2 regions of the Exiguobacterium sp. SH4S7 genome follow, and region 2 is predicted to be linked to the other one. Evidence: a T-box and tRNA genes for the amino acid it is inferred to sense, from the RefSeq annotation. Region 2 holds a T-box; the other holds one or more tRNA genes.
The links. The T-box of region 2 lies ahead of EVJ29_RS06080 (valine--tRNA ligase). A T-box ahead of a tRNA ligase gene usually reads a tRNA of that ligase, here a tRNA-Val.

Region 1 (7,158 bases), on a different contig from region 2:
CCCCAAAATATCGAGCCCGCCTGTCGATGCCCCGGCAAATAACAAAAGTGCCAAACCGAGTCCTGAGACGATACCGCTGAAGACGGACGCGACGAGCGGATCGTCGAGTGGCGTCGGTGGAATGAGGACAGGCAGCGCATCGATTAAAATCGATGATAATATGACGACGAGTCCTGTCATGAGAATAAATCGTCTCCCGAGATATTTGATCCCGATGATGAAGAGCGGGATGTTTAGTACCAACTGGGTGAGTCCGATCGGTGTGCCGAACAGCTCGTTGACGATGAGCGTGATTCCGACAATCCCGCCGGATCCGATTTCATTCGGTTTGAGTAACAGACCGACAAAGATAGATTGTAGGATTGTTCCGGCGATGATAAAAAGGATAGTCTCGACAGCGATCCGTTTACGTGATTTTGCGTACATATGAGTGGCTAAGGCGCCATACGCCTCCTTTGAATGAACTCATGCAAGCGTACTCCGATGACGCCGGAATTTCAAGTCTTGAAAGATTATAACTCGTTATGGAAGCGGTCGATATCACTCGCTAGCTGTTCGTGGACGTAGTCGATGACTTGAGCGTCGTCAAACAGTCCGAGCGGGGCGTCGTCCGGAATCGCGTCGAACGGTGAGACGAAATAGAGCACGGCCGCGACGAGAGCGTGTTGCTTGTCGGGCTGCATCTCGAACTGGGCGTTGTAGACGGCACGTAGCATGTTGAGCAGTTGTTTCATTTGGAAGTATAGTGTGAGCTCCTCTTCCCGTTCGATGTCGCTGATTTCGTTTGAGGCGACGTCGACCGTGACTTTTGCTAGGGCGAGTTCTCCTTGGACTAATAAGTCACCTAGCTTTTCGTTCTCGGTGAATTCGGTTTGGGCGTTGTTTAAAAAGTGTGAATAAGTCGTTTTCCAATCTGACATGTTTTTCTCCTCCTTCTCTCTACAACTACTAATATGCCCGTTTTTGCGATTTGGTTGCAACTTTTCCGAAAATTTAAGAAAATAGAAGTAAGTGAAAAAGGAGGAACTGTACATATGTCTACTGTAACTTTACCGACCGAGGCAGAATTTGCCCGCTATGCCGAGCTTGCTGTCAAAAAAGGTGTCAACATTCAACCGGGTCAACAGCTCGAAGTCCGAGCCGATATTAGCCAAGCACCGCTCGTCCGCCAAATCGTGAAAGCGGCCTACGCGGCCGGAGCGAAACAAGTGTACGTCAACTGGAGTGATGAAGAGACGACGAAAGTGCGTTACTTCAACGCACCGACTGAAGCGTTCAAGGAGTTCCCGGAGTGGCTCAAAGCACGATTCGAGCAACTCGCGGAAGAGAAGACGGCGTTCTTGTCGATCGTCAGCGACGATCCTGACGCGCTGAACGGTGTCGAATCATCACGCATCGCCGACTCGAACCGGGCGTCTGGTGTCGCGCTCGCGAAATGGCGTAAGTATGTCATGAGTGATAATGTCAGCTGGTCAATCGTGGCCGGTGCATCTGAAGCATGGGCGAAAAAAGTATTCCCAGACCGTGAAGATGCGGTTCCAGCCCTGTGGAGAGCGATTTTCGCAGCGACACGAATGGACCAAGACGATGTCGTTGCCGCCTGGGACGAGCACGATCAAGCGTTGCGCTCGCGGGCGCAGCTGTTGACGGATAAGAAATACGCGAAACTTCACTACAAAGCACCAGGCACGGAATTGACGATCGGTCTTCCGAAGAAGCACGTCTTCCTCGGCGGCGGTGGTCCGAACATGGACGGCGTCGACTTCATCGCCAACATGCCGACGGAGGAAGTGTTCACGCTCGCCGATAAAGATGCGGTCGAAGGACACGTGTCGAGCACGAAGCCGCTCAGCTACAGCGGGAACTTGATCGACGGGTTCACGCTTTGGTTCGAAGGCGGAAAAGTCGTAAAAGCGGAAGCGAAGCAGGGGCAGGCAGCACTCGATGAACTGTTGAACCTTGATGAAGGGGCGCGCCGCATCGGAGAAGTCGCGCTCGTGCCGGACGATTCGCCGATCTCGAACTCGGGACTCCTCTTCTACAACACGTTGTTCGATGAGAACGCATCGTGCCACTTGGCGCTCGGACGTGCCTACTCGACATGCCTTGAAGGCGGACCGACGATGTCGCCCGAAGAACTCGCTGAGAATGGCGCGAACGATTCGATGACACACGTCGACTTCATGATCGGTTCGGCCGAAATGAATATCGACGGTGAGCTCGAGGACGGAACACGCGAAGCGATCATGCGTGATGGGAACTGGGTCATCTAATAGAAAAAGATAGTTGAAAAGACGCAAAGGCGACCGCCTTTGCGTCTTTTCATGTCATGAGAGTTCATACAGAAATGCGAGCGCGTTCGGCAACCGACGCCGCCATGCAATCTCGTTGTGGACCGCCCCGGGCTCGACTTCGTAGCGGAAGGCGACGCCGGTCCGAGCGATCGTTTCGACGAGTCTCGCATTCGTGTATAAGTAGTCCTCGGGCGTGATCGGTCCGCTCGTCTCGTTCGTGCCGATATCCATATAGAGTCGGGCAGACAGGTCAGTTTGTTTCAGTTCGCGAATGAGCGAGTCGAGGTTGGACCAGGCGGCCGTCGACAGCGAACCGACACGACGTATTGCCGGATACGTCGCCATCATGTAGAGCGAGATGACGCCGCCCATCGAACTGCCCATCACGCCGACGTCATCCGGATCGGTCGCATAGCGTGCGTCAATCCACGGCTTCAGCTCCTGCATGAGCCAGTCGGCATAGAGGCGCCCCTTGCCGCCGAGTGTCGGCCGGGTCTTAGCGAGTTCAGGCCCGATGCGCTTGTAAAGCATCTCGTCTTCATAAAATGAGTACTCATCGTATCGGTCGAGCCAATCGGGGGCACTCGCGATGGCGACGACCATGAGCGGCAGTTGCAAATCGTCGAGATGGCGGTCAATCGCCCAACCTTCCCCGATTGTCGCGGTCTTGCCATCGAAGACGTTTTGGCCGTCATGCATATAGAGCACGGGCAACGCCTCGTCGGTACGAGCGAAGTCGGGACGGTAGACGCGGACGATTCGTTTTCGGCCGCGCATCGTCTCGGTCGGCAAGGTGAAACTAAACTGTTCGATCATACAATCATTCCTTCCTCTGACAATTTCTTCTCATTTTGGCGTTGTCTGTACAAAAACTCAATCCGGAAATTTGACTACCTACCGTTCGTTAGGTAAAGTAAGAGGAGATGAAAGGGGTAGATCGCACATGACCACGAAACAGCGCATTGAACAAGCTGCCAGACGCCGGTTCGCGCTCGAAGGATATGAAGGACTGTCTTTGGCGGCGCTCGCCGAAGATGTCGGGATTAAGAAGGCGTCTTTATATGCGCACATCGACGGAAAAGAACAGCTGTTCAAACAAGTCGTCGAACAGATGGCCGAGCGTTACCAGGGAGCTTGGTCACAAGCGCGGGACGCGTCAAATGATGCGGCACCGCTCGAACGGATCGAGGCAATCGTTGAAGCGCTGATTCATTTCTTCGAAGAAGAAGAGACGTGGATGCTGACGAAACGAATGCTGCTCGTACCGCCTCCTGAGCTGCGCGTCTTCATCGAGACGACGATCGGGTCGGTCGAGACCGAGCTCCAGGCGTTTGAGAAAGAGCAATTCCGTTTGGCGATGGAGCGTGGCGATTTACCGGAACAATCGCTCGACGACGTATATGACGCGTACTATTGTTTTTTGGACGGGGCGTTGCTTTCACTCTTTTCGTTTGCAACGAATCGAGCGCAACGACAGCATGCAGCATTTAAAATTTTCAAGAGAGGAGTCGGGTGGACATGAAAAAGGAACAAATGGCTTGGTTGTGGCTCGTGCTCGCCGGACTTCTTGAAATTGTTTGGGCGACGACGATGAAATTGTCGAACGGGTTTACCGTGTTAGGACCGACCGTCGTGACCATCGTGTTATTGATTGTCAGTTTTGGCTTGTTGGCGATGTCGTTCCGTGTGTTGCCAGCTGGCACCGGGTACGCCGTTTTTACGGGTATTGGCGCCGTCGGGACGGTCATCGTTGGAAATATTTTGTTTGATGAGACGATGACGGGAATGAAGCTGTTGTTTATCGCGACGCTCCTCATCGGGGTGGTCGGTTTGAAGCAAGTGACAGGAGGTGAGTCGGCATGAGTTGGACATTTTTAATCGGGGCTGGGCTCGCTGAGATGCTTGCTGTTTTCTTCATGGGAAAATCAAAAGGCTATCAGATTTTAAAATGGTCGCTTCTTTCGATCACGACGTTCGCACTAAGTTTTTATTTATTGTCACGTTCGCTCGAGACGTTGCCGCTCGGACTCGCTTACTCGATTTGGGTCGGGATCGGTGCGGCGGGCGGAGTGATTCTCGGTATGTTGTACTTGAACGAGTCGAGGGATCGCTGGCGTATCTTCTTTTTAATTCTCATTATCGGGAGCGTTATCGGATTGAAAGTCGTGGCGTGAATAGGATTGAAACGAGATAAAAACGGGAATCGAATAGTTCAGACTGTGAACGAAAGGGGCGGGAAAGATGAATCTTGTCGAGTTGCAATCAGAACGTCTACGGCTTGAACATTACACGATCTCCGATTTCTATTTCGTAAAATCGCTACTCCAAGATCCGCGAGTGATGCGTTTCATCAGTCCGGACGGCAAGCCATATACGGATGAACAGACAATCGAATGGTTCGAGAGACAATTGGTCCGCTATACAACGGGCCGACAGACCGGACTCCTCAAACTGATGACACATCACAGCGATGAGCCGATCGGCCATGCCGGGACGCTCTTGCATGAACTTGATGGCAACATCGAGCTCGAGGTCGGTTATTGGCTGGCACCAAAGCACTGGCACATGGGCTACGGCCGGGAAGCGGCCGCGCGTCTCATGCGGCATGCGTTCGAGGAAGGCGAGAAAGACATCATCTCGCTCATTCACCCGGACAACGTGCCGTCACAACGAGTCGCGAAAGCGAACGGATTGCATTGGGACCGTGACACCGAACACGGAGGCATGATTGTGTCCGTGTATGCCGGCGATTTGGAACGTCTATGCCGTCACATGAAGCGGGAAGAAATGACGCGGTGAAAAAAATAAAAAAAGTTTTAAAAAACAGTTGCCAAGGCATTAGTTTCTTGATATATTAATAGTGTCCTAAAGAGAGGACACGACCTGATTCTGTAGCTCAGCTGGGAGAGCGCTACCTTGACAGGGTAGAGGTCGCTGGTTCGAGCCCAGTCAGAATCACTTGGGTGCCAAACCCGATGCGAAACCCATAGGAACGTGGGTTTCCGCGCAGCCACTTCTTACGAGAAGTGGCTTTTTTTGTGTATTCTTTTAATTGACAGCCCACATAAACAGTTGGTATATTCCTCTCAATACATACAGAAACGGGGAATTATACGATGGTATTAACCGGAACAATCGTCAATGCGGCCTTGATCGTGGTCGGCACATTACTCGGGTTGTTGTTTCACCGAATCCCCGAGCGGATGAAAGAGACGGTCACGGCTGCCATCGGTCTCGCCGTCGTCGTGCTTGGCGTGCAGATGGGCATGAAGAGTGAGAACTTTTTAATCGTCATCGGCAGTCTCGTTATCGGAGCCGCACTTGGCGAATGGTGGAAGCTCGACGAGAAGTTGAACGAGATCGGCTATCAGTTGGAACGGCGTCTCGGTGGAAAAAGTAAGTCGAGCATCGCGGAAGGCTTCATCACGGCGACGCTCATCTTTGTAATCGGGGCGATGGCCGTCATCGGGGCGCTCGACAGCGGCCTGCGCGGGGACCATGACGTCCTCTATACAAAAGGGTTGATTGACGGTTTCACGGCGCTTGTGCTCAGTTCGACGCTCGGCATCGGCGTCATGTTCTCGGCCGTACCGGTCTTGTTGTACCAAGGAGCGATCGCGTTGCTCGCCATCCAGATCATGAAGTTTATTCCGGAGTCGCTCATGGATGACTTTATTTTGGAGATGACGGCGACCGGCGGCGTCATGATCGTCGCCATCGGGTTGAACCTGGTCGGGATCACCCGGATTCGTGTCGCCAACTTGCTGCCCGGTATTTTGATGGTCGCGATCATTGTCACCACGTTACATATCTTCCAATGAAAAACGGACTAGCGAAAAAAATGCGCTAGTCCGTTTTTTTGTGGGCCGTGACTGGTTGATCAGGATGTAGTGCTTCCGCAATGATTTGATCCCAGTCTGCGGCGTCACAGGATGTCGTACAAGTCGGTGCGATTTCGCACGTGGCGCATTTACCGGCTTTTGCTTTACGGGTGTAGCGATGGAGCGAATAAGCGGCGTACCCGAATACGGCAAGACCGATCAGTAAATCAAATAAGAACATATGATTTCCTCCTTGTTAAGACAATCCGAACAGACGACCGATTTGATAGATCATCAGTGATACGACGTACGCAACACCAAGCCCATAAAGGCTAGCGATCCACGTCAACTTGGCACTTCCCACCTCGCGCCGAATGACGGCGACGGTCGCTAGACAAGGGACATACAAGAGGACGAACGCCATGAAGCTATATGCGCTCAACGGCGTAAACACCGGAAGCAACGAAGCGGACAAGTCAGATTCGCTGACCGCATAAATGATCGCCATCGTCGATACGACGACTTCTTTCGCCAAAAAACCTGTGATGAGCGAAGCACCGGCCTGCCACGTCCCGAAACCGAGTGGAACCAACAACGTCGCAACGACCCCGCCGATCATAGCGAGAAAACTCTCATTCATCGGGACGTCCATTCCGGCTGGACCGGAATAGGCGAGTAACCAAATGAAGACGGAACCGCCAAAGATGAACGTACCTGCTTTTCGGACGAACCCTTTCGCTTTTTGCCACGTGCTGCGCCAAAGCGTCAACCCTTGGGGGACACGGTATGGAGGCTGTTCGACGATAAAGAGGCTGTTCCGATCTTCCGCCGCCAATACGGACGTGAATATTTTCGCGGCAATCAACGCCAGGACGATCCCGAGCATATAGAGCGATAAGACGACGAGCGCTTGGTTTGATGCGAAAAAACTGGCAGCGAAGACGGCATAAATCGGTAGACGCGCCGAGCACGACATGAACGGCGAAATAAAAATCGTGACGAGCCGCTCCCGTTCTTCCTCGACCGTCCTTGCCGCCATAATA
Region 2 (7,158 bases):
GATTGATGAGGCGATTCAAGAGTTCCAAGCATGGCTCGTCACGCTCGGTGTCGTGCCGATCATGAACGAGTTGCGCGAACGAGCGCTCCGCGTCCAAGAAGAGACGATGGAAAGTCTTGAGCGCAAGCTCGACCATCTGTCGGACCGGGACAAGAAAGTCATCGGCAAGCACATGAAGTCGATCATCAACCACATGCTGCGTGAACCGATCGACTACATTAAAGACGCGGCCGCTCAACCGGACGCGAACACGCGCATCGCCCAGTTCGTCGAAGCGTTCGCGCTAGACGTCGACGTTCCGACTGCGGACACAGAACCGGAAGAGCTAGAAGCGATGGCGGCTAAAGCACCACTTCGCGCGTTGATGCGCTAATACAAACCAAAAAGGCGGCGGATCTCGTCGCCTTTTTCTATGAAGGGGACTAAACATTATGCGTAAAATTATCGTCGGCTCACGCCGCTCACAACTCGCGATGACACAAACGAAATGGGTCATCGAACAATTGAAGCAAGCCGGGGCCCAGAACGAGTTCGAGATCAAAGAAATCGTGACGAAAGGTGACCAAATCGTCGACGTCCAACTGTCGAAAGTCGGCGGGAAAGGCTTGTTCGTCAAAGAGATCCAACAACAGATGCTCGCCGGTGACATCGATTTTGCCGTCCACAGCATGAAAGACGTCCCGGCCGAACTGCCGGAAGACCTCTTTATCAGCTGTATGCCAAAACGTGTCGACGCGCGTGACGTACTAATTTGCGAGAACGGCTACACGCTCGAGACGTTGCCGCAAGGCGCGGTCATCGGGACGAGCTCGCTCCGTCGCGGTGCACAGATGCTCGCAGCCCGTCCGGACTTCGAGATCCAATGGATTCGCGGCAACATCGACACGCGCTTGAAAAAACTCGATACCGAGAACTTCAACGCCATCTTGCTCGCGAAAGCGGGACTTGAGCGCATGGGTTGGACCGACCGCGTCAAGTTCGAAGCGCTCGACGCCGACATGATGGTACCGGCCGTCGGACAAGGTGTACTCGCGATCGAGAGCCGGAAAGACGACGCCGAAGTGACGCAGATTTTACAGCTCCTTCACGATGACGTGACGGCGAAAGCTGCGACGGCGGAGCGGACGTTCTTGAAGGCAATCGAAGGCAGCTGCCACGTACCGGTCGGCGGCTACGCGACGGTTGACGGGGACACGGTCACGCTCACCGGCTTGATCGCCTCGGTCGACGGCAAAGACGTGCTCCGTGTGACGAAAACGTCAACGGACGAAGTCGCGCTCGGTCAAGACGTCGCTGACGACTTGCTCGGACGTGGCGGACGCGAGATCCTCGCCTCGGTCAATGTGTGACGTCTGGTACACAGGGACAAAACGACTGACCGCTTCGCAACGGGCCTTGCTCGACGCGAGCGGTCTTTCCGTTCATCACGTCCCGATGATCGAGACACGGCTGACCGGGAAACCAACGCCAACTGATTCGTTCGACTGGCTCGTCGTCACGAGTCAAACCGCTGTCCCAGCGCTTCAAGACGTTCCTCGGGACATTCAAGTCGCTGCCGTCGGCGAGAAGACGCGGGACGCGCTCGAGGCAGAAGGATTCACCGTTTCGCTCATGCCGGAGACGTATACGGGCGAAGCGTTGTTCCGCGAGTTGGCGAACGTCGTCGGTGAGGATGACGTCGTCTTGTTCGCCCGTGGGGATTTGGCGAACACCGAGCATATGCGACAATTGCCGCATGTGTACGACTGGGTCGTCTATGAGACGGTCGAGAAAGCACTCACGGCCGATCAAGCGGCCGCGCTCGAACATGTCGAGGCGCTACTCGTGCTCAGTCCGTCCGCCGTCCACGCGCTCACGCCTTACCTCGAACGGTTCCACGGGACATGGTACGCCATCGGTGAAGTGACCGAGCGGGCTGTCCGAGAAGTTTCGACGTTACCGGTCCGAGTGCCTGAGTGTTATACTATGGATGCATTAATACAGTGTGTAGGGGGAGATTTTTCATGAACCAATTCGACCGTCACCGTCGTCTGCGCTCGTCGAAGTCGATGCGTGCACTCGTACGTGAAAACCATGTTCGGAAAGAAGATTTGATTTATCCGCTCTTCGTCGTCGAAGGGACAAATATTAAACGCGAAGTCAGCTCGATGCCTGGCGTCTTCAACTTCTCGCTCGATCGTCTCGAAGACGAGATCCGTGAGCTCGTCGACCTCGGGCTCGAGTCCGTTCTCTTGTTCGGTGTACCTGAGCATAAAGACCCGGAAGGCACGGAAGCATACCACGATCACGGCATCGTCCAAGAAGCGATCCGCAAAGTGAAAGAGTGGGCACCACAGCTCACGGTCATCGCCGACACGTGCCTCTGTGAATATACGTCGACGGGCCACTGTGGCATCGTGAAGAACGGTGACGTCGATAACGACGCGTCACTGCCGCTTCACGTCCAGACGGCGATCACGCAAGCGCAAGCGGGCGCAGACATCATCGCGCCGAGCTCGATGATGGACGGCTTCGTCGCCGCCATCCGCGAAGGGCTCGACCAAAACGGCTTCAGCCACATCCCGATCATGAGCTACGGCGTCAAATACGCATCGGCCTACTACGGACCGTTCCGTGACGCGGCGCAGTCGGCGCCTGGTGAAGGCGACCGCAAAGGCTATCAGATGGACCCGGCCAACCGTCGTGAGGCGTTCCGGGAATCACAGTCGGACGTCGAGCAAGGTGCCGACTTTATGATCGTCAAACCGGCGCTCGCGTTCATGGACATCATCCGCGACATGCGCGACTCGCTCGATATGCCGATCGTGGCGTATAACGTAAGCGGGGAGTACGCGATGATTAAAGCGGCGTCGATGAACGACTGGATCGATGAACAACGTATCGTCATGGAGACGATGGTCGGTTTCAAACGGGCCGGTGCCGATTTGATCGTCACGTATTTCGCAAAAGACGTCTGTCGCTATTTGGAAGGAGAATTCGCATGACATACAAACAAACTCGCTCAGAAGCAGCGTTCAAACAAGCGCTCCCACTCATGCCGGGCGGGGTCAACAGCCCGGTCCGTGCCTATAAATCGGTCGGGATGACGCCGATCTTTGCCGAACGCGGTGAAGGTTCACGTGTCTACGACATCGACGGCAACGAGTACATCGACTACGTCCTCTCATGGGGACCACTCATTCTCGGTCACCGCGACCCGGTCGTCATGAAAGCGATCCAAGATCAGGCTGAAAAAGGCTGGACGTTCGGGACACCGACAGAGCTCGAGACGAAGATGGCCGAGCTCGTCATCGACCGCGTCCCATCGATCGAGATGGTCCGCATGGTCAACTCCGGTACGGAAGCGACGATGGCGGCTCTCCGCCTCGCACGCGGCTATACGGGCAAGACGAAGATCTTGAAGTTTGAAGGCTGCTACCACGGCCACGGGGACTCGCTTCTCATCAAGGCCGGATCAGGTGTCGCGACACTCGGTCTTCCGGACTCACCGGGCGTCCCAAAAGACTTGGCGAGCCATACGCTCACCGTCCCATACAACGACCTCGACGCGCTTCGCATCGCGTTCGAGAAGCACGGCGACGACATCGCCGGTGTCATCGTCGAACCGGCTGCCGGCAACATGGGATTCGTCCCGCCGCAGCCAGGATTCCTCGAAGGACTGCGTGAGATCACGGAACAAAACGGCGCGCTCCTCATCTTTGACGAGGTCATGACCGGCTTCCGCGTCGGTTACAATTGCGCCCAAGGTTACTTTGGCGTAACGCCTGATCTTACGTGCCTCGGCAAAGTCATCGGCGGCGGCCTTCCGGTCGGCGCATACGGCGGCAAACGGGAGATCATGGAACACATCGCACCGCAAGGGCCGATCTACCAAGCAGGGACGCTTTCAGGCAACCCGCTCGCGATGATCGCCGGCTACACGACGCTGTCGCAACTCAAGCCTGAGCACTACGAGGAGTTCGAGCGCAAAGCCGACCGCCTCGCGGCAGGTTTCACGGCAGCGGCCGAGAAATATAACATCCCGCACGACACGAACCGGGCCGGCTCGATGTTCGGCTTCTTCTTCACGAACGAGAAAGTGACGAACTTCGAAAAGGCGAAAACGTCGAACCTCGACATGTTCCGCTCGTACTATCAGAAGATGGCGGCGCGTGGCGTGTTCTTGCCACCGTCACAGTTCGAAGGCTTGTTCTTGTCGACTGTGCATACGGACGAGGATATCGATGCGACGCTCGCCGCGGTCGATGCGACGTTCAAAGAGCTGCAACAAGAGTTTTCACTGTAATCTTGACTGAAACGTCTTCAATCGCTACAATTGTTTAACAGATACGTTTAAAAGCTATGATGAGGAATAGTACGCAACAACACTCCTTTCTAGAGACGCGGCCGCACGGTGCAAGGTCGCGAGGGAAGTGTGCGGAAGTCGCCTCGGAGCTGACCTTTTGAATCAAGTAGGAAGGTCCGGTCCATCGACCGTTATTCGATTTTGAGGGCGCCACGTGTTGGCGAACTAAGGTGGTACCGCGGAAGATACGGCTTCTTTCGTCCTTAGCGTTAAGGACGAGAGTAGCCGTTTTTTGTGTAGACAGATAGAGGAGGATTGGCACAATGACCAACGAAACAAACGAAATCAGCATGCCGACGAAGTACGACCCGAGTGCGACGGAAGCGAAATGGTACGACTATTGGATGGAGAACAACGTGTTCAAGGCGGACGAAGACGACTCGAAACAGCCTTACACGATCGTCATCCCGCCACCGAACGTCACAGGGAAACTTCACCTCGGACACGCGTGGGATACGACGCTCCAAGATCTACTCACGCGCTTGAAGCGCATGCAAGGCTATGACGTCCTCTGGCTCCCAGGGATGGACCACGCCGGTATCGCGACACAGGCAAAAGTTGAACAGAAGCTCCGTGAGGACGGCATCATGCGTTACGACCTCGGACGCGAGAAGTTCCTCGAGAAGACGTGGGAATGGAAAGACGAGTACGCCGACACGATCCGTGCCCAGTGGTCAAAACTCGGCCTCGGTCTCGACTACTCGCGTGAACGGTTCACACTCGACGCGGGACTCTCTAAAGCGGTCCAGGAAGTCTTCGTCCGTTTGTATGAAAAAGGCTTGATCTACCGCGGCGAATATATCGTCAACTGGGACCCGGCACAAAAGACGGCCGTCTCCGACATCGAAGTCATCTACCAAGAAGTCGAAGGCGCGTTCTACCATATGAAATATCCGCTCGCTGATGGCTCAGGTCACATCGAGATCGCGACGACGCGCCCAGAGACGATGCTCGGCGATACGGCCGTCGCCGTCAACCCGAAAGACGAGCGCTACGCGCACCTCGTCGGTAAGACAATCATGCTCCCGGTCATGAACCGTGAGATCCCAATCGTCGCGGACGACTATGTCGACGTCGAGTTCGGTACCGGTTGCGTGAAGATCACGCCGGCGCACGACCCGAACGACTTTGAAATCGGGAACCGTCACGAGCTTCCACGTATCCTCGTCATGGACGAGTCGGGGACGATGAACGAAAATGCTGGCAAGTACGAAGGGCTCGACCGCTTCGACTGCCGCAAGCAGCTCGTCAAAGACTTAGAAGCAGATGGCACGCTCGTCAAAATCGAGCCGCATACGCACTCGGTCGGTCACTCGGAACGTTCAGGCGCGGTCATCGAGCCGTACTTGTCGAAGCAATGGTTCGTCGATATGGAGCCACTCGCCAAAGCGGCGCTCGCAGCGCAAGGCAACGACGAGACGAAAGTCAACTTCGTCCCAGAGCGGTTCGAAGGCACGTACCTCCGCTGGATGGAAAACATCCGCGACTGGTGCATCAGCCGTCAACTTTGGTGGGGCCACCGCATCCCGGCTTGGTACCATAACGAGACAGGCGAAGTGTATGTAGGCAAAGAAGCGCCGGCTGACATTGAGAACTGGCATCAAGACGAAGACGTGCTCGACACGTGGTTCTCGTCAGCGCTCTGGCCGTTCTCGACGATGGGCTGGCCGGACACGGATTCAGCAGACTTCAAACGCTACTTCCCGACGAGCGCGCTCGTCACGGGTTACGACATCATCTTCTTCTGGGTATCGCGGATGATCTTCCAATCGCTCGAATTCACGGGCAAGCAGCCGTTCAACGACGTGCTCATCCACGGTCTGATCCGTGACTCAGAAGGCCGCAAGATGTCGAAATCGCTCGGTAACGGCGTCGACCCGATGGAAGTCATCGACCAGTACGGTGCCGACTCGCTCCGCTGGTTCCTGCTCACGGGCTCGACACCAGGGAACGATCTGCGCTTCTACTGGGAGAAAATCGAATCGACATGGAACTTCGCGAACAAGATTTGGAACGCGAGCCGCTTCGCCCTCATGAACATGGATGGGATGAAGTTTGAAGACATCGACCTCTCAGGTGAGAAGACGCTCGCCGACAAGTGGATCTTGACACGCTTGAACGACACGGTCGACCAAGTGACACGCCTCGTCGACAAGTACGAGTTCGGTGAAGCCGGTCGTTACTTGTACAACTTCATCTGGGAAGAGTTCTGTAACTGGTACATCGAGATGGCGAAACTCACGCTCTACGGTGAGGACGAAGCGGCGAAAGCGACGACACGTTCGGTGCTCGCGCATACGCTCGATTCGATCATGCGTCTCATGCATCCGTTCATGCCGTTCTTGACAGAGGAAATTTGGCAGCACTTGCCGCACGAAGGCGACTCGATCGTCCGTGCGAGCTATCCAACGCGTCGTGACGACCTCCACTATGCGGAGTCGGTACCGGCGTTCGAAGCGGTCATGAACGTCATCCGTTCAGTCCGTAACATCCGTTCGGAAGTGAACGCACCGATGTCGAAACCAATCCAATTGTTCATCGCGACGAGTGACGACACGACACAAGGCTACTTGAGCGAGAACGAAGCAACGATCGGCAAGTTCACGAACGCGACCGAACTCGAAATCGGTCGTGGCTTGACGGCACCGGACAAATCGATGTCAGCGATCATGACGGGCGCGGAGCTGTTCATCCCGCTTGCCGACCTCATCAACTTCGAGGAAGAGATCGCCCGTCTTGAAAAAGAAGTGACGAAGTACGAGAAAGAAGTCGAACGCGTGCAGAAGAAACTAGGTAACCCAGGTTTCACCGGC

Region 1: it encodes a tRNA-Val, which carries the amino acid that the T-box ahead of EVJ29_RS06080 (valine--tRNA ligase) is inferred to sense. The anticodon was not compared.

Annotation. Positions count from the first base shown of each region.
Region 1 is NZ_SJUT01000005.1:129,427-136,584, reverse strand. Features, by position in the region: gene EVJ29_RS10855 (YitT family protein) at 1-426, opposite strand, end outside; gene EVJ29_RS10850 (YkvA family protein) at 513-920, opposite strand; gene EVJ29_RS10845 (aminopeptidase) at 1,035-2,273, shown strand; gene EVJ29_RS10840 (alpha/beta hydrolase) at 2,328-3,110, opposite strand; gene EVJ29_RS10835 (TetR/AcrR family transcriptional regulator) at 3,238-3,816, shown strand; gene EVJ29_RS10830 (DMT family transporter) at 3,828-4,157, shown strand; gene EVJ29_RS10825 (DMT family transporter) at 4,154-4,468, shown strand; gene EVJ29_RS10820 (GNAT family N-acetyltransferase) at 4,536-5,093, shown strand; tRNA gene EVJ29_RS10815 (tRNA-Val) at 5,180-5,252, shown strand; gene EVJ29_RS10810 (DUF554 domain-containing protein) at 5,411-6,115, shown strand; gene EVJ29_RS10805 (FeoB-associated Cys-rich membrane protein) at 6,141-6,356, opposite strand; gene feoB (ferrous iron transport protein B) at 6,372-7,158, opposite strand, start outside.
Region 2 is NZ_SJUT01000002.1:390,549-397,706, reverse strand. Features, by position in the region: gene hemA (glutamyl-tRNA reductase) at 1-373, shown strand, start outside; gene hemC (hydroxymethylbilane synthase) at 432-1,349, shown strand; gene EVJ29_RS06095 (uroporphyrinogen-III synthase) at 1,342-2,007, shown strand; gene hemB (porphobilinogen synthase) at 2,004-2,984, shown strand; gene hemL (glutamate-1-semialdehyde 2,1-aminomutase) at 2,981-4,285, shown strand; T-box leader at 4,333-4,553, shown strand; gene EVJ29_RS06080 (valine--tRNA ligase) at 4,609-7,158, shown strand, end outside.